Linked DNA regions of Variovorax paradoxus. The protein of the gene in region 2 interacts with the protein of the main gene of each other region in a pairwise test. Links are inferred from orthologs where the notes say so. Each region holds a gene or a part of one and is shown on either strand. Other genes may lie near its edges. The genes, in order: QFZ47_RS24995 and rlmB.

What was found.
Region 1: the proteins of rlmB (region 2) and QFZ47_RS24995 interact in binary tests that used the Escherichia coli proteins (3 or more experiments, as listed by UniProt). The link is inferred for Variovorax paradoxus from one-to-one orthologs.

What each region holds. Positions count from the first base shown.
Region 1 is NZ_JAUSXL010000002.1:4,532,054-4,548,282, forward strand. What follows is about bases 4,834-7,826. They hold QFZ47_RS24995 (NAD(P)H-hydrate dehydratase), read right to left. Parts: upstream 7,064-7,826; coding sequence 5,603-7,063; downstream 4,834-5,602. Other genes in these bases: QFZ47_RS24990 (SDR family oxidoreductase), read left to right, coding at 4,834-5,596; QFZ47_RS25000 (D-amino acid dehydrogenase), read right to left, coding at 7,124-7,826. In the rest of the region: 30S ribosomal protein S12 methylthiotransferase RimO, read left to right, coding at 1-375; QFZ47_RS24960 (hypothetical protein), read left to right, coding at 517-795; QFZ47_RS24965 (hypothetical protein), read right to left, coding at 873-1,004; QFZ47_RS24970 (hypothetical protein), read right to left, coding at 1,061-1,357; QFZ47_RS24975 (YkvA family protein), read right to left, coding at 1,439-1,831; rnr (ribonuclease R), read left to right, coding at 2,506-4,773; more of QFZ47_RS24990, read left to right, coding at 4,832-4,833; more of QFZ47_RS25000, read right to left, coding at 7,827-8,377; QFZ47_RS25005 (amidase), read right to left, coding at 8,430-9,755; rpsB (30S ribosomal protein S2), read left to right, coding at 9,979-10,734; tsf (translation elongation factor Ts), read left to right, coding at 10,816-11,739; pyrH (UMP kinase), read left to right, coding at 11,842-12,564; frr (ribosome recycling factor), read left to right, coding at 12,578-13,147; uppS (polyprenyl diphosphate synthase), read left to right, coding at 13,156-13,899; QFZ47_RS25035 (phosphatidate cytidylyltransferase), read left to right, coding at 13,936-14,781; ispC (1-deoxy-D-xylulose-5-phosphate reductoisomerase), read left to right, coding at 14,778-15,965; RIP metalloprotease RseP, read left to right, coding at 15,990-16,229. UniProt on the Escherichia coli protein: Bifunctional enzyme that catalyzes the epimerization of the S- and R-forms of NAD(P)HX and the dehydration of the S-form of NAD(P)HX at the expense of ADP, which is converted to AMP.
Region 2 is NZ_JAUSXL010000002.1:5,091,902-5,100,847, reverse strand. What follows is about bases 4,751-7,665. They hold rlmB (23S rRNA (guanosine(2251)-2'-O)-methyltransferase RlmB), read left to right. Parts: upstream 4,751-5,792; coding sequence 5,793-6,539; downstream 6,540-7,665. Other genes in these bases: QFZ47_RS27765 (GNAT family N-acetyltransferase), read left to right, coding at 7,496-7,665; QFZ47_RS27770 (helix-turn-helix domain-containing protein), read right to left, coding at 6,862-7,449; QFZ47_RS27775 (hypothetical protein), read right to left, coding at 6,581-6,751; QFZ47_RS27785 (hypothetical protein), read left to right, coding at 4,766-5,746; QFZ47_RS27790 (ABC transporter ATP-binding protein), read left to right, coding at 4,751-4,769. Also shown: QFZ47_RS27820 (phosphoribosyltransferase), read left to right, coding at 1-321; QFZ47_RS27815 (VOC family protein), read right to left, coding at 332-781; QFZ47_RS27810 (helix-turn-helix domain-containing protein), read right to left, coding at 872-1,714; QFZ47_RS27805 (cystathionine beta-lyase), read left to right, coding at 1,792-2,985; QFZ47_RS27800 (hypothetical protein), read left to right, coding at 3,098-3,301; QFZ47_RS27795 (arylesterase), read right to left, coding at 3,377-4,048; more of QFZ47_RS27790, read left to right, coding at 4,047-4,750; more of QFZ47_RS27765, read left to right, coding at 7,666-8,017; QFZ47_RS27760 (aldo/keto reductase), read right to left, coding at 8,051-8,946. UniProt on the Escherichia coli protein: Specifically methylates the ribose of guanosine 2251 in 23S rRNA.

The DNA.
Region 1 (16,229 bases), 560 kb from region 2 along the record:
GAGGCGCAGATCGACCGGGCCGGATGCTTTGCCTACAGCCCGGTGGCGGGCGCCACCGCCAACGACATTCCCGGCATGCTTGCGGCCGAAGAACGCGAAGCCCGCCGCGCCCGCTTCATGGAAGTGGCCGAAGCGGTATCGATCGCCAAGCTGCGCCAGCGCGTCGGTGCCACCATGCAGGTGCTGGTGGACTCGGCGCCCGGCATGGGCCGAAAAGGCGGCGTGGGCCGCACCTACGCCGACGCACCCGAGATCGACGGCACCGTGCGCCTGCTGCCGCCCGAGAAGATCAGCAAGACGCTCAAGGTGGGCGAGTTCACCCGGGCGCGCATCGTGGGCGCCGAGGGCCACGACCTGATCGCGCTGCCGATCTGAGTGCCTGCCACCGGGCGAGAATGCGCGCGGGAATGGCCGACCCGCGAAGCACGAGTTGAGCGACAGGCAGGAAAGTCGTACGCCTACAGACGCCTGCAATTCGAAGCCTGAACGTGGCGCTTCCGCTCTCCAGGAGGTCCCATGTTCTTCCAGCTCTTCCGACCCGGATCCAGCCTTCATCTCAAGAGGGCTGCGGCCTTGCTTCAGGAAGCCCAGATGGCGCGTCTCGAACACCAAGCTGCGGCAGAGCATCACGCGGCCCTGGCAAAGATGTATGCGGAGCGCGTCAAGCGCCTGTCGGGCGAGGTCTATCCGCTTCCTGCCCCTGGCGGCGAGACGGGCGCGAAGGCCGAACAGGAGAAGCCGGCGATCTATTCGATCGAGAGCAATCGCAGGCCGAAGTCGAACCTGCTGACGTAGTTCAAAAAAAGAACAGCCCGCTGGAAGCGGGCTGTTCGATGGGCATGGACGGGGTGCCAGGGACCCGGTGGCTCTTCTCAGTCATCCGAGCGAGAAACGACCAGCAGGCTCATGAACAACGCCCCGAGGAACATGCCGGCCAACAAGGTAAATGCTGCAATCACAATGATCTCCGCTAAATCTGATATTTTCGGATCAAACGTAACCATATGTACGCCTTAGAGTTGCTTTTAGAAGCGATTTCGACGCGAAAGTGTGACTTTTGCTACACCTTCGGAGTGAAAGTTGAAAGCGCGTCGCCGCTCTGGCTCGAACGGTCTGGATACAGGTACCTCGAGTACTCGCCGGACTTGCCGTACAGCTGCGCTGCGAGTTCCACGGGATCTTCGCTGCCGTGCTTCTCATAGAGCACGGGGCCCCAGATGATGAAGCCGTCGATGCTCAGCGAGTGAGGTGCGGGTTCGATGGCCTTCCATGCATGCGCAAACTTCGAGATCCATGCCAGTGCTTCGGCCAGCGCATGGTTGCGAGCAGGAGAGGTGGTTCGTTCGGATGTCGACATGGGCGGTTATCCTTTGTGAAAAGACTGTACAAATATACAGTAAAATTCACAATGTCGAGAGTTGTTGCCGCCGGTCCCGATCTATTTTTGCGTGCCGAACCAGGCCCAGAGCGCGGCGCCCACGCCAACCCATATCGCCAGGATGAGCACGGCGCCCGCCATGCTTCGCGGCTTCGTGCCCTGTTCCTTCATCCACAGGTCAGCGCGCTGGCGGCACTCCTCGAGCACATCGGCCGGAATGAGCCGGATGCTCAACCAGATCAGGCCGGGCAGCAGCAATGCGTCGTCGAGGTAGCCAAGAACGGGAATGAAATCCGGTATGAGGTCGATCGGGCTCAGCGCATACGCGACGACAAATGCCGAAAGCAGCTTCGCGAACCAAGGCGTGCCCGGATGGCGATAGGCAAACCACAAGGTCACGGCATCGCGCTTGATTCGCGATGCCCATTGCCTGATGCGTTGGGAAATGGCCATGCTCATACGCTGCTGAACCGGTGCATTGCCTGGCGTGGTAAGGTACATCCCGGCTTCAAAGCCGTCGCAACTCCGCAGGTTCGCCTGCGATCCCTGCAGCGGGTCGAAAAATGCCGCGCTCATCAGCTTGGGTTTTGCGGTTCACCTCTACTGCCAACACGGTGTTATTGATTCGGTTGCTCCGCTTCTCGAGACTCTGCGCGATCATTCGTCGATGTACTGCGTCAGAATGGTGGAAAGCCGCTTCTCCACGAGCGGGTTGCTGCATCATTTCATGAGACGAAGCCCGTTCCATTTGTTCGAATCCGTGCCGCCGAAGAAAAGCGCTTCGCAGAATGTTCCGTCTCAGGATCACGAAGCTGTGCGTGAACACGGCACGCAACCGTCGGTGCAGCCTGGCTTGGCCGCGACCGGCATCCGTGAGGGAGAACATCCCTCGATCATGTTCCCAGGGAAAAGAAAAAACCCCTGTAAATCGATGATTCACAGGGGTTTCAGCTTGGTAGGGGTGGTGCCCAGAAGAGGACTCGAACCTCCACGATGTTACTCGCTAGTACCTGAAACTAGTGCGTCTACCAATTCCGCCATCTGGGCCCACATAGTTGCCGAAGCAGTTATGTTTTGAATTTCAGGAAAGAGAGAATCATATCAAAAATAATGGCCATTCCAGCGGTCTGCTGGATGAATTTGAAGGAACTGTTCAAGGGCATCGCGACGGACACGGTTTCGTGCAGCGCGACGACGGCGAAGCCGACATCTATCTGCCCCCGAACGAGATGCGTGCGGTGCTGCACAAGGACCGCGTCAAGGCGCGTGTGGTGCGGCAGGATCGGCGCGGACGTCCCGAGGGGCGGGTGGTCGAAATCGTCGAGCGCCCCGAGCAGCCGATCATCGGCCGCCTCCTGCATGAAGGCGGCGTCTGGCTCGTCGCGCCCGAAGACAAGCGCTACGGACAGGATGTCCTGATCCCCAAGGGCGCCACCGGTCCCGCCAAGGTGGGGCAGGTTGTCGTGGTGCAGCTCACCGAGCCGCCGGCGCTGTTCGGCCAGCCGGTCGGGCGCGTGAAGGAAGTGCTCGGCGAGATCGACGATCCCGGCATGGAGATCGAGATCGCGGTGCGCAAGTACGGTGTGCCGCACGAGTTTTCCGAAGCCTGCCTGGCCGAAGCCAAGGCATTGCCGGAGAAGGTTCGCCCCGCCGACAAGAAAGGGCGCATCGACCTGACCGACGTGCCGCTGGTCACCATCGACGGCGAGGACGCGCGCGATTTCGACGACGCCGTGTACTGCGAGCCCGCCAAGGTCGGCCGCGGCAAGGGCTGGCGCCTGCTGGTTGCCATTGCCGACGTCAGCGCCTATGTGCAGACCGGCTCGGCCATCGACATCGACGCCTACGACCGCGCGACCAGCGTCTACTTTCCGCGCCGCGTGATTCCGATGCTGCCCGAGAAGCTGTCGAACGGCCTGTGCTCGCTGAACCCCGAGGTCGAACGCCTGTGCATGGTGTGCGACATGCTCGTGGCGGCCGATGGCGAGGTCTACGCCTACCAGTTCTATCCGGCCGTGATGTTCAGCCACGCCCGCTTCACCTACACCGAAGTGGCTGCGATCCTTGGCAACACACGCGGCCCCGAAGCTGCCAAGCGCAAGGACCGCGTCAAGGACCTGCTGAACCTGGCCGACGTATACAAGGCGCTGCTCAAGCAGCGCGGCAAGCGCGGCGCGGTCGACTTCGAAACCACCGAGACGCAGATCATCTGCGACGACGCGGGCCGCATCGAGAAGATCGTGCCCCGCACGCGCAACGAGGCGCACCGCCTCATCGAAGAGGCCATGCTCGCGGCCAATGTGTGCAGCGCCGATTTCATCGCCGAAGGCAAGCACCCGGGCCTGTTCCGCGTGCACGAGGGCCCGACGCCCGAGAAGAAGGAAATCCTGCGCGGCTACCTGAAAGCCATGGGCGTGGGCTTGAGCATCACCGACGATCCGCGTCCCGGCGAGTTCCAGGCGATTGCCGAAGCCACCAAGGAGCGGCCCGACGCGCAGCAGATCCACACCATGCTGCTTCGCTCGATGCAGCAGGCGATCTACACGCCCATCAACAGCGGTCATTTCGGCCTGGCGTACGAGGCCTACACGCACTTCACGAGCCCGATCCGGCGCTACCCCGACCTGCTGGTGCATCGCGTGATCAAGGCCATTCTCGGCAAGACGCGCTATCAGCTGCCGATGCTGCCGACGCCGGGCGAGGCGCACGCCAAGCTGGCCAAGCGGCTGGCCTCGCGCGTCAAGGCGCCGACCACCAAGCCGCAGAAAGCCACCGTTGCGCCGACCAAGGAAGTGCTGGCCTGGGAAGCCGCCGGTCTGCATTGCAGCGCCAACGAGCGCCGCGCCGACGAAGCCAGCCGCGACGTCGAAGCCTGGCTCAAATGCAAGTACATGCGCGAGCATCTGGGCGAGGAGTACGGCGGCGTCGTCACGGCGGCCACGACCTTCGGCATCTTCGTGACGCTCGATGCGATGTACGTCGAGGGGCTGGTGCACATCACCGAACTCGGCGGCGAGTACTTCAAGTTCGACGAAATGCGCCAGGAGCTGCGCGGCGAGCGCACCGGCATTCGCTACGCCATCGGCACGCGTGTGCGGGTGCAGGTGAGCCGCGTCGACCTGGACGGGCGCAAGATCGATTTCCGCCTTGTGCGCGAGGGCGAAGACCTCACGGCGCGAGCCATGAAGGACAAGGGCGCTTCGGCTGGCGTGCCGGTCAAGGCTTCGGCCAAGCGCAGTTCGCGCCACAAGGCCGAGGCGGTTTCCTCCGAGCAGCGCGTCGAGCGCAGCGCGACCGTTGCCGCGGCGGGCCCTCAGTCGGCGATGCAGGCTTTCAAGTCGGCGGTCAAGAAGGCCGCCAACAAGATGAAGGGGCGCAAGCCGCGCCGCGCATGATGGGCAGCGCAGCATTGCATCCCATCCATACAGACAAACCGAGAAGGAGACACCGAGCATGAGCGTGGAAAACAACAAGGGCCGCATCGCGATCGTCACAGGCGCAGGCACAGGCATCGGCCGCGCTGCGGCGCTTGCATTGCTGGCCGACGGCTGGAGCGTGGCGCTGGCGGGGCGCCGCCTCGAGCCGCTGGAACAGGTGGCCGAAGAGTCCGGCGCCGGCGCACGCGCCTTCGCAGTGCCCACCGACGTGGCCAGCGCGGAATCGGTGCAGGCGCTGTTCGCCGCCGCGGTGGAGCGCTTCGGCCGCGTCGACCTGCTGTTCAACAATGCCGGCGTGGGCAACCCGCCGGGCCCGTTCGAAGACTGGACGCCCGAGCAGTGGCGCGGCGTGGTCGACATCAATCTGAGCGGCATGTTCTTCTGCATCCAGCAGGCGTTCCGCACGATGAAGGCGCAAACGCCGCGGGGCGGCCGCATCATCAACAACGGCTCCATCTCGGCCACCGCGCCACGGCCGAATTCCGCGGCGTACACCGCGACCAAGCACGCAGTCGAGGGCCTTACCAAGACCGCTTCGCTCGATGGCCGCAAGTACGACATCGCGGTGGGCCAGATCGACGTAGGCAACGCCATGACGGAATTGGCTGCGCGCATGGCCAGGGGCGTGCCGCAAGCCAACGGCGAACTCGCGATCGAGCCGCTGATGGACGTGAAGATCGTGGGCCAGTCGGTGCTCTATATGGCGAACCTGCCGCTGGAAGCCAACGTGCTGTTCCATACCGTGATGGCGACGAAGATGCCCTTCGTCGGGCGCGGCTAGAACTCGTCAGCAGGGCGCTTGCCGCGCCAGCGCGCCGGCCGTCAGCGGCGGTGCGCCGGCCGGCCACGTATCGGCGATGTGGCCGTGGCGCCAGACGGCTTCGCACGCCGCTTCGAACGGCGGCCGCCGCGCTGCCAGTGCAGCGCCGATCATTCCCGCGAGCACGTCGCCCGTGCCGGCGGTGGCGAGCCTGGCGTTGCCGGTCGGGTTGAGTACCGGTGGCGTGCTGCCGCCCTCGGCGATCACTGTTCCCGAACCCTTGAGCACGGCGACCACGCCGTAGCGCGACGCGAGCTGGCGGGCGGCTGCAAGCCTGTCGGCCTGGATGTCGGCGGCCGTGCAGTTCAACAGGCGCGCGGCCTCGAGGGGATGCGGGGTGATCACCGTCGGCTTGCCGCGCCGGGCGCGCGAAGCCAGCTGGGTCTGCAGCGCGCCGTCGTTCGCGATGGCGTTCAACGCATCGGCGTCGAGCACCAGCGCTGCCGCGGTCGCCAGCACGCGCGGCAGCACCGCGCGGATGTCCGTACCACCGCCGCATCCGCAGACCGCTGTCATCTCCGAGAGATCGAGCGCGTTGGCGTCCCGCAGCATCAGTTCGGGTTGCGCCAGGTCGACCGGGGCCGCGCCCGGATCGAGCAGCCCGACGAAGACGCGGCCGGCACCCGCATGCAGCGCGGCGGATCCGGCCAGCAGCGCGGCGCCCGCCATACCGGAGGCGCCACCGATCACCGCGACATCGCCGTAGCTGCCCTTGTGCGAAGCGTGGCTGCGCGGCGGTTCCGCTGGCGCGCCCGCCAGGCGTGCGGCCGGCGGCTCGGCGGTGCCGCTGCAACCCAGGTCGTCGAACCAGACCGTGCCCGCGGCGTCTCGGCCCTGCGCCGTGAACAGGCCTGGCTTGAGTGTCAGGAAGGTCGCGCAGAAGCGATGCGAAGCGGTAGCCGAATGGGGGGCAGCGCTTGAAACGCCGGTGTCGGCATTCAGTCCGGATGGCACGTCGACACTGAGCACCGGCGCAGCCATCGCATGCATCTGCCGCAGCCATTCGGCCATCGCATTCGCGGGCGGCCGGGTTGATCCGATGCCGAGCAGTGCGTCGATCGCGAGGTCCCAGGTGGCGGGCGGCTCGGGCGCGAAGATCACGCCGGCATCGCGGGCCCGTTGCAGCGAAGCCCCGGCATCCGGCGGTAGCCGGCTTTCATCGCCCGCGAACGTGACGATCGGCAGGAAGCCGCGCTGCTGCAACTGCACGGCAGCCTCGAAGCCATCACCGCCGTTGTTGCCCGGTCCGCAGGCGATCCAGATCGTCCGCGCATGCGGCGCGACCGCCATCGCCAGCCGCGCCACGGCCAGGCCTGCCCGCTGCATCAGGGTGTGATGGGGCAGGGCGGCTGCGGCCGCTTGTTCGATGCGCCGTGTCGCCGCAATGTCGAACAGGTCGGCGACGGTGGCGGACGTGATGCGCTGCATGGGCCGATTCTGCCCCCTCGGGTGCGCAACTGCGGCGGCCCGGGCCGCTTGCCTGCCTGCCTACTGAACGAGCCGCTCGATGCCCAGGCCTTCGAGATCGACGCCCGCATCGCGGCCGCCGATCAGGTCGGCCACCACGCGTGCGCTGCCGCATGACAGCGCCCATCCGCTCGAACCGTGGCCCAGATTGAGCCAGACGCCCGGCACGCCGCTGGCGCCGAGCACCGGCGGGCCGTCGGGCAGCATCGGACGCGCGCCCTTCCACTGCTGCACGCCCGACTGCAATGTTGCAGCGCCCGGAAACCAGTCGTGCAGCACCTTGTAGAGCGTTTGCACCGCCGAAGGGTTCATGGTGCTCAAAGAGCCGCCGATCTCGGCGCTGCCGGCCACGCGCACGCGCTGGCCCAGCCGCGAGATCGCGACCTTGTAGCGCTCGTCCATCACGGCGCTGCGCGGGGCGTTGAGAGATTCGCGGATCGGCGCGCTGATCGAGTGGCCGTACACCGGCGCCAGCGGAATCCTCAGGCCGAGCGGCCGCAGCAGCGAGGCCGAGGCGAGACCGGTGCACACCACCACGGCATCGAAGCGCAGCGGCGGCGAGCCGCTCGCGAGCGAGATGGAAGTGGGTCCCGCGCGGCTCAGCGGCGCAATGTCGCAATTGAAATGGAACTGGGCGCCGAGTGCCTCGGCTTCCCACTTGAGAAGCAGCGCGAACTGGCGGCAGTTGGCCACTTCGTCCTCGGGCAGGTGGATCGCACCCGCAAGCGCCGTGTCGGCGTTGAGCGCAGGCTCGATGCGGCGGGCCTCGTCGGCGTCGACCTCCTTGAAGACGCTGCCGGCCGCGCGCAGCACCTCGAGTCCTGGCTGGACCAGTTTTTTCTCGCGCTTGGAGCGCAGCAGCACGAGGTAGCCGTCGCTGCGTTCGTAGCTCAGTTCGCGCGCTTCGGTCACTTCGTGCAGCCGGGTGCGGCTGTAGAACGCAAGCCGCTGCATGCGGGCGCGGTTGGCCAGGTAGGTTTCGAGCTTGCAGGCTTTCTGCCAGCGCGACATCCAGCCGATGTCGCGCGAACTCAGCGGCCAGCGCAGCTTGATGGCACCGTGCGGGGACAGCAGCGAACGCAGCACCTTGGCGCGCATGCCCGGCGCCGCCCACGGGGTGACATAGCCCGGCGCGACCACGCCGGCATTCGCAAAACTGGCTTCCTCGGCCGCAGCGCCGCGGCGCTCGAACACAGACACTTCATGGCCGTCCGAAACCAGTTCCCAGGCGGTTGTGACGCCGATGATGCCGGCGCCCACGATCGCGATTTTCATTGAATTTTTGAGTAAGAAGAGATGGCCGGCGCCCGTCGATCGGTGCGCGAGGCTATTGGTTTTGCAGCGCTTGTTCCGCTTGCAGCGCGACCGCGAGAACGGCGTCGTCGTGCAGCGCGGCGTGCCACAGCATCAGGCCCGCCGGCAGTTCGCCGCCGGCATGGCAGGGCAGCGAGATGGCGCAGCCGTCGAGCATGTTGACGATCGACGGATTGCGCAGCAGCAGTGCATTGACGCGGAAGAATTCATCGTCGCGCTCGGCGCCTGGTGCAACGCTTGCAATGGCGGGCGCAGCGATCGGCACCGTGGGCGACAGCACCGCGTCGAAGGGCGACAGCGCTGCTTCGACGCGGGCGATCCAGGCGTGGCGGGCATGCACGAGATCGATGTATTCGTGCGCCTTCATGGCCGCGCCCCGGAGGATGCGCTGGGCCACGCGCGGGTCGTAGCCGGCGCCGCTGCGCTCGAGCAGCAGCCGGTGCCAGGCATAGGATTCGGCCGCCGAGAAACCGCCCGTGGCGTTGATGGCCTGCAGGTCGGTCAGTTCCGGCAGCTGGATCTCGTCGATCCGGGCACCCGCCTCGCGCAGTGTTCGCAGCGCATTTTCGAAGGCGCGGGCCACCGCGGGCTCGATGCCGTCGAAGAACACGTTCTTCACGACGGCAAGCCGGTACGCCCCCAGGGAGGCCGCGCCGGCGGTCACGCGGCGTGCCGCGAGGATTTCGTGCGCGGTGATCGCGTCGCGGACCGAGCGCGTCATGGCGCAGACCGTGTCGAGCGTGGTCGACAGCGGCAGCGCGCCTTCGGTCGGCACCAGCCGCGCGGTGCTCTTGAAACCCACAATGCCGTTCAGCGCCGCGGGAATGCGGATCGAGCCGCCTGTGTCGGAGCCCAGGCCGATGAATGCCGCCCCGGTGGCGACCGAGACGGCTGCGCCGGAGGACGAGCCTCCCGGGATGCGCGGCGTGGCCGTGTCGCCCGCGTTGGCCGGCGTGCCATGGTGCGGGTTCACTCCCACGCCGGAGAACGCGAACTCCGTCATGTTGGTGCGGCCCGTCAGCACGCCGCCCGCGGCGCGCAGCCGCGCCACGGCGACGGCATCGGCCCTGGCGGCCGGCGCATGCGAGAGCACCACGGAGCCGGCCGGGGTTGGCTGCCCCTCGATGTCGAACAGGTCCTTGGCGGTGAAGGCAAGCCCGGCGAGCCTGCCTTGCGGCGCTGATGGGGTGAGCTGCTGGCGGGCTTCGTCGAACAGCGTGCGGGTGAAGACGTGGCGGCAGGCCGCCGACTGGGAAATGCCGATGGCGCGCTCCAATTCGGTGCGTGCATCGGTGCCACCTGCCAGAAGATTCAGACGGGTGGCGTGGAGGTCGTTCATGGATGGGCTGCGAGGGCGCGGACGGCTCGGTTCCGGGGTGGTGCAAGGAGAAAAGGCTCAAGAGGGCCGTGCTATACTCTTTGGGTTTCGCTGAACATGCAACGGCTCTCGTCGCACCCAGCCAAACACATCCGCAAACCGGCCCAATCAAGGTGTTGCGATCCCCTTCGAAAGGGGCGCAAAACGGGCTGGATTTTAGACCCAACCTTTGGAGTAATTTTCAATGTCCACCACCATGCGCGAAATGCTGGAAGCCGGTGTCCACTTCGGACACCAAACCCGCTTCTGGAACCCCAAGATGGCTCCGTACATCTTCGGCCATCGCAACAAGATTCACATCATCAACCTGGAAAAGTCGCTCCCGATGTTCCAGGACGCGATGAAGTACGCCAAGCAGCTCACTGCCAACCGCGGCACGATCCTGATGGTCGGCACCAAGCGCCAGGCCCGTGAAATCGTGGCCGCCGAAGCCCGCCGCGCCGGCGTGCCTTTCGTCGACACCCGCTGGCTCGGCGGCATGCTGACCAACTTCAAGACCGTCAAGACCTCGATCAAGCGCCTGAAGGACATGAAGGCCCAGCAGGAAGCCGGCCTCGACAGCCTGAGCAAGAAGGAGCAGCTCACCTTCTCGCGCGAAATCGCGAAGCTCGAAAAGGACATCGGCGGCATCCAGGACATGGCTGCGCTGCCCGACGCCATCTTCGTGATCGACGTGGGCTTCCACAAGATCGCCGTGGCCGAAGCCAAGAAGCTCGGTATTCCGCTGATCGGCGTGGTCGACTCCAACCACTCGCCCGAAGGCATCGACTACGTGATCCCGGGCAACGACGACTCGTCGAAGGCCGTCATGCTGTACGCACGCGGCATCGCCGACGCGATCATCGAAGGCCGCAACAGCGCCACCGGTGATGTGGTCAAGGCCATCGCCGAAGGCAGCGGCGACGAATTCGTCGAAGTCGAAGAGGGCGCCTCGGCCTGATCGAGTGCTCTCACGCGCCTGAAGAAGGGGCTTTGGTGCCCCTTTTTTTTAATCTGATTTTTTGGACACGGAGATAGAACAATGGCTGCAATCACCGCAAGCATGGTCGGCGAACTGCGCGCAAAGACCGACGCGCCGATGATGGAATGCAAGAAGGCCCTGACCGAGGCCGACGGCAACATGGAAAAGGCCGAAGAGCTGCTGCGCATCAAGCTCGGCAACAAGGCCGGCAAGGCATCGGGCCGCATCACCGCCGAAGGCGTGGTCACGGCGTTTGTCGAAGGCTCGGCCGGCGGCATGATCGAGATCAACTGCGAAACCGACTTCGTCACCAAGAACGACAGCTTCCTGGCCCTGGCCAACGCTGCCGCCATGCTGGTCGCCAAGCACAACCCCGCCGACATCGCTGCGCTGGGCGCGCTGCCCTACGAGCAGGACGGCTTCGGCCCCACGCTCGAGGACGTGCGCAAGGGCCTGATCGGCAAGATCGGCGAGAACATGAGCTTCCGCCGCTTCAAGCACTTTGCCGGCAACGGCAAGCTGGCTTCGTACCTGCACGGCACGCGCATCGGCGTGATGGTCGAGTTCGAGGGTGACGACACTTCGGCCAAGGACGTCGCGATGCACATCGCCGCCATGAAGCCGGTCGCCATCTCGGCCGCCGACGTGCCCGCCGACCTGATCGAAAAAGAGCGCGCCGTGGCCGCTGGCAAGGCCGAGGAAGACCGCAAGACGGCCGAAGCCGAAGGCAAGAAGACGCAGCCTGCCGACATCGTTGCCAAGCGCATCGAAGGCGGCGTGCAGAAGTACCTCAAGGAGGTCTCGCTGCACAACCAGCCGTTCGTGAAGAACGACAAGCAGACCGTCGAGCAGATGCTCAAGGCCGCCGACACCAGCATCAAGGGCTTCACCCTGTACGTGGTCGGCGAAGGCATCGAAAAGAAGATCGACGACTTCGCCGCCGAAGTTGCAGCCCAGGTGGCTGCCGCCAAGGCCGCCGTGTAAAAACTGTTACGCCCCAAAGCGACGGCGCGCGCGTGTGTGCCGCCGCTTTTTCACCGCCTCGTTCTACACTCGCCCCCGCCAACCCAAGTAAGGAAATTGCCCATGTCTGATCCCCGCCCAGCCCACAAGCGAATCTTGTTGAAGCTGTCGGGGGAGGCGTTGATGGGAGACGATGCCTTTGGTATTAATCGTGCGACCATCGTTCGCATGGTCGAAGAGGTGGCGGAAGTGGTGAACATGGGCGTGGAAGTCGCCGTGGTGATCGGCGGCGGCAACATCTTCCGCGGCGTCGCGGGAGGCTCGGTCGGCATGGACCGCGCCACGGCCGACTACATGGGCATGCTGGCCACCGTCATGAACTCGCTGGCCTTGGCCGACGCCATGAACAAGCAGGGGCTGATCGCGCGCGTCATGTCTGCCATCGCCATCGAGCAGGTGGTCGAGCCCTACGTGCGGCCCAAGGCGCTGCAGTACCTCGAAGAAGGCAAGGTCGTGGTGTTTGCCGCGGGCACGGGCAATCCGTTCTTCACCACCGACACGGCCGCCGCGCTGCGCGGGGCCGAGATCGGCGCCGAGCTGGTGCTCAAGGCCACCAAGGTCGACGGCGTCTATTCGGCCGATCCGAAGACCCATCCCGATGCAACGCGCTATTCGTCGCTCACTTTCGACGAGGCGATTGCCAAGAATCTCGGCATCATGGACGCCACGGCCTTTGCGCTGTGCCGCGACCAGAAGCTGCCGATCAAGGTGTTCTCGATCTTCAAGAACGGCGCGCTCAAGCGCGTCGTCATGGGCGAGGACGAAGGCACGCTGGTGCATGCCTGAGGAGTAATTTGAGATGACGACCCCCACCATTGCAGAAATCCGCAGCGCGACCGACGCGAAGATGAACCAGTCGCTCGCTGCGTTCCAGAACAACCTCACCAAGATCCGTACCGGCCGGGCCAACTCCGCGCTGCTCGACTCGATCCACGTGGACTACTACGGCTCGCAGGTTCCGCTGAGCCAGGTGGCCAACGTGTCGGTGCTCGACTCGCGCACGATCAGCGTTCAGCCCTGGGAGAAGGGCATGGGCGCCAAGATCGAGAAGGCCATCCGCGAAAGCGACCTGGGGCTGAATCCGGCATCGATGGGCGACCTGATCCGCGTGCCGCTTCCCGCGATGAGCGAGGAGCGCCGCAAGGAAATGACCAAGCTGGTCCGCAACGAAGGCGAAACCGCCAAGATCGCCACGCGCAGCCTGCGCCGCGATGCGAACGAGTCGGTCAAGAAGCTGGTCAAGGAAAAGCTCGCCTCCGAGGACGACCAGAAGCGCGCCGAAGCCGAAATCCAGAAGGTCACGGACCGCCATATCGCGGAAATCGATCGCCTGGTCGCGGCCAAGGAAGCGGAGATCATGGCCGTTTGAGGCTGCGCATGGCCTCTTCTTCGCTGCAGATTCCCCACCACATTGCCATCGTCATGGATGGCAACGGACGCTGGGCCACGCGGCGATTCCTGCCTCGCGTGGCGGGACACAAGCAGGGCGTCGAGTCGCTCAGGCGCTGCGTCAAGGCGTGTGTCGATCGCGGCGTGGGCATTCTCACGGTCTTCGCGTTTTCGTCGGAGAACTGGAACCGTCCGCCCGAAGAGGTTTCGGGGCTGATGGAAATCATGGTGGGCGCACTCGCACGCGAGGTGCCCAAGCTGAGCCGTGACGGGGTGCAGCTGCATTTCGTCGGCGAGCGCGCAGGCCTCTCCAAGAAAATGGTGCAAGGCCTGGTCGACGCCGAGACCGCCACCGCACAGAACACCAAGCTGATCCTGAACGTCTGCTTCAACTACGGCGGCCGGTGGGACATTGCCCGCGCCGCGGCCAAGCTGGCCGAGCAGGGCGAGGCGCTCACCGAAGCGAATCTCGACCGCGCCATGGCCCTGGCGCACGTGCCCGACCCCGACCTTCTCATTCGCACCGGTGGCGAGCAGCGCCTGTCGAACTTCCTGCTGTGGCAGAGCGCGTATGCGGAACTCTTCTTCAGCGACAAGCTTTGGCCCGAGTTCGACCAGGCCGAGCTGGATGCGGGAATCGCCGCGTTTCAGGCGCGCGAGCGCCGTTTCGGCAAGACCTCCGCGCAGATCACCGCCGGCAGCGGCTCCGCACCCGATCGCCAGTTGGCCTGAGGGCCTCACGGCCCGACCCTCCAGCCGCCCAGCCGCATGCTCAAACAACGCATCCTCACGGCCATCGTCCTGTTGGCGATCCTGCTCCCGGCGCTCTTCTACCCCTCCCACGTTCCCTTTGCCTGCGTGATGCTGGTGTTGATCGGCGCAGGGGCATGGGAGTGGGGCCGCCTCAACGGCTATGGCCAGCGGCTGTCGGTCTTCCTCGGCCTGGAGACGGTGGCGCTGTGCGCGCTTTCGTGGTGGCTCGGCCTGCTTGATCGGTCGCTGCTGCTCATGTGGCTGCTGGCCAGTGCGGCCTGGGTGCTCGGCGGAGCCGCGCTGCTGCGCGTGGCCGTGCCGGGCTGGCCCCGCATTCCACGCGGGCTGCGGCTGGTCGGCGGGCTGCTGGTGCTCTGGGTGGCGTGGCTAGCGGCCGTACAGGCACGCATGGTCGGCATCAACTTCCTGCTCTCGATTCTCGTGCTGGTCTGGGTGGCGGACGTTTTCGCCTATTTCTCGGGCCGCGCCTTCGGCCTCAAGTTCACGCGCGGCAAGCTCGCGCCCGCCATCAGCCCCGGCAAGAGCTGGGAAGGCGTGTGGGGTGGCATGGCGGGCGTGGTGGTGCTGGCCTTTGCCTGGGTGTGGGCCGACAGGGCTGCCGGCGCGACGGTGGCAAGCCTCTACACCCGGCTGCACGAGCGCGGCTGGTGGCTGCTGCTTGTGGGTGTGGTGTTTCTCGCCGCGATGAGCGTGGTTGGCGACCTGGTCGAATCGCTGATCAAGCGCAGCGCCGGCGCCAAGGACAGCAGCAGCCTGCTGCCGGGCCATGGGGGCGTGCTCGACCGCGTGGATGCCCTCTTGCCGGCACTTCCCATTGCAATGATGCTGGCCTTCTTGTGAACACACCCAAACAACGCATCACGGTGCTGGGATCGACCGGATCGGTCGGCGTCAGCACGCTCGATGTCATTTCGCGGCACCCGGAGCGCTTCGAGGTCTTCGCGCTTTCCGCATCGACCAAGGTCGATGAAATGCTGGCGCAATGCGCGCGGTTTTCGCCGCGCTATGCGGTCATGGCGAGCGCGCCGCATGCGGCGCTGCTGGCGGAAAAGATTGAGCAGAACAATCTCGGCACCAAGGTATTGAGTGGTGACGATGCTATCGAAAGAATAGCGTCCCACGAAGAGGTCGACGCCGTCATGGCCGCCATCGTCGGTGCGGCGGGCCTGGGGCCCTGCCTGGCTGCGGCGCGTGCCGGCAAGCGGCTCCTGCTGGCCAACAAGGAGGCGCTGGTGGTCGGCGGCGAGTTGTTCATGCGCACCGTGCGCGAGGGCGGTGCCACGCTGCTGCCGATCGACAGCGAGCATTCGGCCATTTTCCAGTCGCTGCCGGAAGACCCGTCGACCTGGCCGCGGCGCATCGACAAGATCATTCTCACGGCATCGGGCGGCCCGTTCCGCACGCGCGCGCCCGGCACACTGGGCACGGTCACGCCCGAGCAGGCCTGCGCGCATCCGAACTGGGTCATGGGCCGCAAGATCTCGGTCGACTCCGCCACCATGATGAACAAGGCGCTCGAGGTGATCGAGGCGCGCCATCTGTTCGGCGTCCTGCCCGAACAGATCGAGGTGGTCATCCATCCCCAGAGCGTGGTGCATTCGATGGTCCAGTTCACCGATGCATCGGTCATTGCCCAGCTCGGAACGCCCGACATGCGGGTGCCGATTGCCGTCGGCCTGGCCTGGCCCGAGCGCATCGAGAGCGGCGCCGCGCGCCTCGACTTCCGCCAGATGGCGTCGCTGAGCTTCGATGCGCCCGACGCGGCGCTGTTCCCGGGACTGGGCCTGGCCTGGCATGCGCTGCGTGCGGCGCCCGGAACCACGGCGGTCCTCAATGCTGCCAACGAAGTCGCGGTCGAGGCCTTTCTTGATCGGCGACTGCGCTTCGACCGCATTCATGCGGTCAACATGGAAACTTTGGAAGCTGTCAGTCCCTCCAAGCCCACATCGCTGGCCGACCTGCTGGCGCTCGACGCCAGTGCCCGGGCGGCCGCCAATGCCGCGGCCCTGCGCTTCGCGGCCTGACACTCCCGCCAACAGAGGATCCGGATGCTCACCGTTATTGCTTTCGTGGTTGCACTCGGCGTCCTGATTGCCGTGCACGAATACGGCCACTACCGCGTCGCCGTCGCTTGCGGGGTCAAAGTGCTGCGGTTCTCGGTCGGCTTCGGCAAGACGCTGTACCGCTGGCAGCCCAGGCGCCAGCACCCGGGCCAGGAAACCGAGTTCGTCATTGGCGCGTTTCCCTTCGGCGGCTACGTCAAGATGCTTGACGAGCGCGAGGGGCCG
Region 2 (8,946 bases):
GCCGACGCCGGTACGGTGCAGGGCCATCTGGACATCGCCCGCTTCATCACCACGCCCAAGGGCGAGATCGCCGGCAGGGTGCTGCTGGTGGACGACCTGGCCGACTCGGGCCACACGCTGCATGCGGTGATGGACATGCTGCGCAACAACTACAAGCCAATTACCGAACTGCGCAGCGCGGTGCTCTGGACCAAGGCGCTGTCGACCTTCACGCCCGACTACTCGGTCGAGTACCTGGCGACGAATCCGTGGATCCATCAGCCCTTCGAAGGCTACGACTCGCTCGGCGTCGAGAAGCTGCTGGAGAAGTGGTCAGTCTGAGCCCGCAGGCTCAACGCCCGGGCTCGAACATCGCGGTGTAGCGCCGCTGCATTTCTTCTGGCGTCAGCTTTTCGATGCTGTGGCCCACGTTCCAGCGGTGGCCGAAGGGGTCGTGGAACACGCCGGATCGCTCGCCGTAGAACTGGTCCTGCGGCGCCATGTCGAGCGTGGCGCCGGCTGCCACGGCGCGGGCCACCACGGCATCGGCATCGTCCACATGCAGGTGCAGCGTCACCGCAGTGCCGCCCAGCGTCCTGGCGCTGGGGATGCCGTATTCGGCGAACTCGTCCGAGATCATCAGGATCGCGCCGTTGTGGAAGTCGAGTTCCGCATGGCCGATGCGGCCGCTCGGCTCGGTGAGCCGGAAGATTTCCTTGACTTCGAAGACCTTGCAATAGAAGTCGATGGCCGCGCCGGCGTCGTCGACGCAAAGATAGGGAAACAGTTCGTGGATGGCCATGTCGATGTCCGCTCGGGTTGATGGGATGCTGGCGATTCTGGCTCCCGCGGCACGTACCGTCTTGAACAAAATTGACCTGCCGGCAGGGGCTCAGACCCGCACGTGGCGCGAGGACGTCGGGGCAGTGCGCCGGTAGGCCTCGGGCGACATGCCGGCGATCGCAAGGAATTCGCGGCTGAAGTGCGCCTGGTCGCTGTAGCCGGCATCCAGTGCCAGCTCGACCCAGGGCTGGGTCGGATCCAGTGCGAACTGCCCGATCACGCGGTCGAAGCGCAGCATGCGCGCGTACTGCTTGGGCGCGATGCCGGTCATGCCGCGAAAGAGTGCAATGAAGCGCCGGTGGCTGTAGCCGCTTTGCTTCACCAGTTCGCGGATCGCGCCGGCTTTCGCGTTGTTGCCGGCGCCTGACAGGCCGGCCAGCGCGTGCGCCACCGCGGGGTCCAGGCCATGCACCACGGAGGCGGACAGGCGCGCGCTCAGCAGGGCATCGAGGATCGCGAGCTGGCGCGCCAGGGAGTCGGTGCCGTGGAGCTGTTCGAGCGCGAAGCCGGCGTCCGCACCCCAGAGCGCTTCGAGCGGCGTGTGGCGCTCGGCCAGCGCGTCTTCCGGTGCGCCGAGCAGCGCCCTGGCCGCGCCTGGTTGCAGCATCACGCCGACCGAGCGCGTCTCGACCGACACGTCACGCACGAAAAACCCGCAGCGGCTCCCGCCCACCATGGCGTAGCCCACCGTGTAGCCGTGCGCATCGGCGTCGTCGCGGAACAAGCGCAGCGGCGGTCCGGCGAGCCGGAACACCAGGTGCATGCCGCCGGTGGGCAGCACATGCTCGCGCGCGCCCGGCTGCTCGGCGGCCGCGCCCGCGGGGGCCGAGGCCCACATCAGCCGCACATAGGGCCGCAGGCAAGGCGAGGGCAGTCGCGTCAGCTGCTGCATGGCCGTGGCTCTGGAGGAAAACAGGCTGTTGCCCATCGGCGCATTGTGCGGCGGAACGCCGCGCTAGCATCGGGGCCATGAGCAAGCCCTCCACGACCCTGATCCATCATCCCTACACGCCGCCCGCCAACTTCGCCGCGCCGCAGCCTGGCATCTACAAGGCCTCGACGGTATTCTTTGCCGACGTGGCCGCCATGCGCGCGCGCGACTGGAAGACCAAGGCCGGCTACACCTACGGCCTGCACGGCACGCCGACCACCTTCACGCTCGAGGAGCGCCTGGCGACCCTCGAAGGCGGCACCGAGTGCCTGCTGGTGCCGAGCGGGCTGGCCGCCATTTCGCTGGTTTCCTTCGCCTTCCTGAAGAGCGGCGACGAGGTGCTGATTCCCGACAACGCCTACGGCCCCAACAAGGCGCTGGCGACCGGCGAACTGGCCAACTTCGGCATCACGCACCGCATGTACGACGCGATGAACCCGTCCGATCTGGCCGCCAAGCTCTCGGAGCGCACGCGGCTGGTGTGGCTCGAGGCCGCGGGCTCGGTGACGATGGAGTTTCCCGACCTGCCGGCGCTGGTGAAAGCCTGCCGTGCGCGCGGCGTGGTGACGGCGCTGGACAACACCTGGGGCGCGGGCCTGGCATTCGCCCCCTTCGATTTCAACGGCAGCGGGCAGGGCGTGGACATCTCGGTTCACGCGCTCACCAAATACCCGAGCGGCGGCGGCGATGTGCTGATGGGCAGCGTCGTCACGCGCGACGAGCGGCTGCATCGCGCGCTCAAGCTCACGCACATGCGCACGGGCTTCGGCGTCGGCGTCGGCGATGTGGAAACTCTGCTGCGGTCGCTGCCGAGCATCGGGTTGCGCTATGCCGCGCACGACCGTTCGGCGCGCGAGCTGGCGCGCTGGCTCGGCGGCCGCGAAGAGGTCGCGCAGGTGCTGCATCCTGCGCTCGAGGAGTCGCCCGGCCATGCGAACTGGCGTGCACTGTGCGGCGGCGCCGACCTGGCCGCGGGCCTGTTCTCGATCGTGTTCGACGAGCGCTACAGCACCGAGCAGGTCGACCGCTTCTGCGACAGCCTGAACCTGTTCCGCCTCGGCTATTCGTGGGGCGGCCCGGTGAGCCTCGTGGTGCCCTACGACATCGGCCTGATGCGCGATGCCAGCGTGGCGCGCTGGCCCCACAAGGGCACGCTGGTGCGCTTCTCGGTCGGGCTGGAGGATGTGGAAGACCTGCGGGCCGACCTGCAGCAGGCGCTCGCGCGGATGTAAGCGAAGTTTTCCGGATGCAGAGGCCGACCGCTGCGCGGCTTTGGGTGCACCGTTATCGCTTACAGTTGGATGACACGCAGTCGCTTTGACTGCCTCGTTCAAGGAGAGAACAGTGGCAACACCCAATTACGGCTACGAAAAGCGCCAGAAGGAGCTGGCCAAGAAGAAGAAAAAGGAAGAGAAGCTCCGCGAAAAGGCCAATCGCAAGCTCTCGCCAAGCAGCGACGGCCTGGCCCCGGGTGACCCGGAAACCGACGTGGCCTCGCTCGAACGCGATCCGCCGACGGTGCCCGATCTGCCGACCAAGAACGGTTGATCCGAAATCAAGGCTATCGACAAAAAAGCCGCTGCAGGCCTCCGGGCCTGGAGCGGCTTTTTTGTTGCGGTCGGCTTACCTGGCCGCGAGCAGCTTGCGCAGCTCCGGCCATACGTTGTCGAGCAACTGCGGCTGCGCGGCGGCGGTCGGATGAATGCGATCGGCCTGGAACAGCGCGAGCGCATCGGGCGCATCGGCCACGCCCTTGAGCAGGAACGGAACCAGCGCCGCCTTGGTGGCGCTGGCCACCTTGCCGAACACGGCTTCGAAGCGCCGCGTGTAGTCGCCGCCGTAGTTGGGCGGCACCTGGATGCCGACGATCAGCACCTTGGCCCCGGCCGCCTGCGCGGCCTTGGTGATCTGCAGCAGGTTGTCCTCGGTGTTCTGCAGCGGCAGGCCTCGCAGCGCGTCGTTGGCGCCCAGCTCGACCACCACGTGGCTGGGCTTGTGCTGCGCCAGCAGCGAGGCAAAGCGGGCGCGTCCGCCCGAGCTGGTGTCGCCGCTGATGCTGGCATTGACCACCGTGGCCGGGATCTTCTGCTGTGCGAGCCGCTTCTCGAGCAGGGGCACCCAGCCTTCGCCGCGCTTCAGGCCGTATTCGGCGCTCAGCGAATCGCCGAGCACCAGGATGACCGGTTTGCCGGGCGCGGCGGCCTGGGCATGGCTCGCCGTCCAAGCCCCTGCGCTGCCGAATGCCGCTGCGCTCAAGATAAAGTCACGTCGTTTCAAAACGAAAAGCCTTTCCATGTCCCAACCCCCGTCTGATGCCATTGTCGCTGTCGAGCATGTGTTCAAGTCCGTGACCGATTCGGCCGGTACGCTCGACATTTTGCAGAACATCGATTTCACCCTGGGCGCGCGGGAAACCGCCGCCATCGTCGGTGCCTCGGGTTCGGGCAAGAGCACGCTGCTGTCGATCATCGCCGGGCTCGACACGCCCACGCGCGGCACTGTCAGGCTGGCGGGCGATGACATCTTCGCCATCGACGAGGACGAGCGCGCCGCGCTGCGCGCCCAGCGCGTGGGCTTCGTGTTCCAGAGCTTCCAGCTGCTCGGCAACCTGAGCGCGCTCGAGAATGTGATGCTGCCGCTCGAACTGGCCGACCGCAAGGACGCGCGCAAGGCCGCCACCGAGATGCTCGGGCGCGTCGGACTCGGCCAGCGCCTGGGCCACTATCCCAAGGTGCTCTCGGGCGGCGAGCAGCAGCGCGTGGCGCTGGCCCGGGCCTTCGTGGTGCAGCCGGCCCTGCTGTTGGCCGATGAGCCCACCGGCAGCCTCGACTTCGCGACCGGTGAACAGGTCATGAAGCTGATGTTCGACCTCAACCGCGAGCTCGGCACCACGCTCGTGCTCGTCACCCACGACCGCGGCATTGCGGCCCAGTGCGAACGGCGCATCACCATCGAGGCCGGCCGCATGGCGCTCAACGAATCGACGCCTGTGCTGGTGGCCTCGCTGCAGGCATGATCGTTCCCCGGTTCTGGGCCGAGGGCCGCATCCAGGAGCGGGTGGCGGGCAAGCAGATCATCGTGCGGCGCCACGGCTGGTCCGACGAGAGCCCGATCGCCGCGCAGGCGCATGCCGACCAGCGCACGCGGGAGGCCTTCGAACGCATCGCCGGCGGCGAGCAGCTCAACCGCCGCGAGCGCAAGCTGGCCTACAACGGCGCCGAAGGCATGCCCATCCGCGAGGAAATCGTCGAGCGGCAGGGCGACACCGTCATCACCCGCAACAGCTACGGCGCGCGCTGCCTCAACACGCCCGACGTGCTGTTCGTCGACATCGATTTCGACGAACCGCTGCGTGGCAGCGTGTTCGGCTTTGCGCTGGTGCCCGCGCTGATCGCGGGCATCGTCGGCGGCTGGACCGCCAAGACCTGGCTGGGCGGGCTGGTCGCGGCCATCGTGGTCTTTGCCGTCGCCTACCGCATCGGCCTGCGCAAGAAGCGCGGCGAGGCCAGCGACGATCCCGCGCCCGAGAAGCGCGCGGCCGGGCGCATCGGGCGCTTCGTCCATCAGCACCCCGACTGGCATTTGCGCATCTACCGCACGCCGGCCGGCTTCCGCGTGCTGGCGATGCACGACGTCTTCAGCCCGGCCGACATCGCGGTGGCCGACTGCTTCCAGGCGCTGGGTGTCGACAAGGTCTACGCGCGCATGTGCCGCAACCAGAACTGCTTTCGCGCCCGCCTGAGCGCCAAGCCCTGGCGCATCGGCATCGGCGAGCACATGCGGCCGCGGCCGGGCGTCTGGCCCGTGTCGCCCGAGAAGCTGCCGGTGCGCGATGCCTGGGTCGCGCGCTACGAAAAGGCCGCCGCGGGCCATGCCGCCTGCCAGTACCTGGAGAGCGCCGGCAACAGCGCGCGGGTGCATGCGAATGCGCTGGCGGTGCAGCAATTGCACGACGAACGCACGCGAGCGCTGAGCGGCCTGCCCATCGCCTGAGGATCGCCTGAAGATCCGGGCCGGCCAGGGTAGGGATAATCAGGGGATGTCTTCCCCCAAAGTGATCTTCGGCTTCCATGCCGTGGGCGTGCGCATCAAGACCGCGCCCAAATCGGTGCTCGAAGTGATGTTCGACAGCAGCCGGCGCGATGCGCGCATGAAACAGTTCATCGCGCGCGCCCAAGAAGCCGGTGTGCGGCTGGTCGAGGCCGACGGGCTGCGGCTCGCCAAGCTCAGCGGCAGCCATGGCCACCAGGGCGTGGCTGCGCGGGTCGAGCCCATCGCGCAAGTGCGTTCGCTCGACGAGCTGCTCGAGGGCCTCGAGGAGGCCGGCACCGTGCCGCTCCTGCTGGTGCTCGACGGCGTCACCGATCCGCACAACCTGGGCGCCTGCCTGCGCGTGGCCGACGGCGCCGGGGCGCATGCGGTGATCGCGCCCAAGGACCATGCGGCCGGCATCAATGCCACCGTGGCCAAGGTCGCGAGCGGTGCCGCCGAAACCGTGCCGTACTTCATGGTGACCAACCTGGCGCGCACGCTGAACGAACTCAAGGAACGCAGCATCTGGTGCGTCGGCACGAGCGACGATGCGCCCGGCACCGTCTACCAGAGCGATCTCAAGCGGCCGTTGGCGCTGGTGCTCGGCGCCGAGGGCGAGGGCATGCGCCAACTCACCCGCAAGACCTGCGACGAGCTCGTGAGCATTCCGATGGCGGGCGCGGTCGAGAGCCTGAATGTTTCAGTGGCCAGCGGGATCTGCCTCTACGAGGCCATGCGGCAGCGCAGCGCCTGAGGCCGCGCCGCTGTTCTCCTGGGCAGGGGCGCGGCACGAGGTCAGGAGGGGTCTTTGCTGCGCGTGCGAGCCACCGCGCTGAAGATGCCGATGCCCAGGATGATCAGTGCACCGATGCCGATGTAGAGATCGGGCACGCCGGCCACCGAGGCGCCCCAGGCGACACCGGCGAGGAAGATCAGAAAACCGATCATGTAGAGCGCAAAGGACATGCTTGTTCCCCCGGAAGCTTTGATGCCTTGCAGTATCCCGGGCGGCCCCCTGGCCGGCACAGGCCTTCGTCTCCAGTCGCTGTGGGACCTTGCCTACTGCTTCCCTGCCGTTATGCCGGGGATGCGACCAGCAGGTAGCGGCAGACCGCGCGCCCGAGCGCCTTGAAGACGAGCGGGCGGTCGACACCGAAATCCAGGCAGTCGCCGGGCGCGAGTTCGAAGCGCTCGTCGCCGTAATCCACCCGCAGCCCGCCTTCGAGCATCCACAGGCACTGCCGGTACGGCTTGCCGCTCCAGCGCGGATAGGCGACCTGCGCCGAGCGGGGCAATTCGATCTCGACCATCTCCACGCCGCCGCTCGCACCGCGCTCGGCAACCTGCCGCCGCAGGTAGCCCGCCTCGGGATCGCGCCAGACCTCCTGTTCGGCCCGGGTGCGCAGCCGGCGCGGCGAGCCCTTGTCCTCCGTCAGCAACTGCGCGAGCGGCACGCCCAGGCCGGCAGCCAGCCGCCCCAGCAGCACGGCCGTCGGGCTGCTCTCCGCGCGCTCCACCTTCGAGATCATGGCCTTGCTGACGCCGGAAAGCTCGGCCAGCTCGGCAAGGCTCAGCGCCTTGGCCTGGCGCAAGGTGAGCAGCCGGCTGGCGATGAGCGAGTCGATCCCGGAGGCCTCGGCGGGCGGAGATGAATTGTTTCTCATATGAGATTATTATTCTCCTATATTGGACAGACTGAAAGGAACGAACATGCGCCTGGTCCCCTGCACCGAGGAAGCCCATGCGGGCGCCATCCTTGCCATCCTCAACGAGGCCATTGCCAATTCGACGGCCCTGTACGACTACAAGCCGCGCACGCCCGAGAGCATGGTGGCGTGGTTCGCCACCAAGCGCGCCAACGGCTTTCCCGTGATTGGAGCGGAAGACGACAGCGGCAAGCTGCTGGGGTTCGCGAGCTACGGCGCGTTCCGCGCGTTTCCGGCCTACAAGTACACCGTGGAGCATTCGGTGTACGTCGAGGCGGGTCACCGCGGCGCGGGCCTCGGCCGCACGCTCATGGAGGCGATCATTGCCGAAGCCGTTGCGCGCGACGTGCATGTCATGGTTGGCGCCATCGATGCCGCGAACGCGGGCAGCATCGGGCTTCATGAACGCCTGGGTTTCGAGCATGCCGGCACCGTGCGGCAGGCCGGGTTCAAGTTCGGCCGCTGGCTCGACGTGGCGTTCTATCAGCGCATTCTCTCGACGCCGCTGAATCCGGTCGACGGTTAAGCGGCGCTCGAAACCGCCCGTTGCATGCGCGTCTCAGGCCGGGGTTTCGGCGCTGGCCCGGTCCAGCATCTGGATGGTGCCGGCATCGAGCTTCAGCTGGGTGGCAACCACGAGTTCCTCCAGCTGGGCGATGGAGCTTGCGCTGGCAATCGGCGCCGTGACCGACGGGCGCGCGATCTGCCACGCGATGGCCACCTGGCCCGGCTTGGCGTTGTATTGCTGGGCCACCTTGTCGAGCGCTTCGAGAATGCGCAGGCCCCGCGGATTCAGGTACTTGCCGGTGGTGCTGGCGCCGCGGGCGCTCTTGGTTGCGTCGGCCTCGGTGCGGTACTTGCCGGTCAGGAAGCCGGCCGCCAGCGCATAGAAGTTGATCACGCCCACCTCGCGCTTCACGCACAGCGGCTCCAGTTCGTCTTCGAACACCGCGCGGTCGTAGAGGTTGTAGAGCGGCTGCAGGCTTTCGTAGCGCGCAATGCCCAGCCGCTCCGACACGTCGAGCGCCTCAGCCAGCCGCGGCGCGCTGAAATTCGAGGCGCCGATGGCGCGCACCTTGCCGGCCTTGATCAGGTCGTCGAATGCCTGCAGCGAATCTTCCAGCGGAGTGGCGGCATCGTCGTCGTGCGACTGGTACAGGTCGATGAAGTCCGTCTGCAGGCGCTTGAGCGAGGCTTCCACCGCTTCGCGGATGTAGGCCGGCGACAAGCCCGCCTTGCCTTCGCCCATGGGCTTGCCGACCTTGGTGGCGAGCACCACGCGCTTGCGCTTGCCGCTCTGCTTGAGCCATTTCCCGATGATGGTCTCGGACTCGCCGCCGGTGTGGCCCGGCACCCAGCGTGAATAGACGTCGGCGGTGTCGACGAAGTTGAACCCCGCCTCGAGCCACGCATCGAGCAGGCGGAACGAGGTGGCTTCGTCCACCGTCCAGCCGA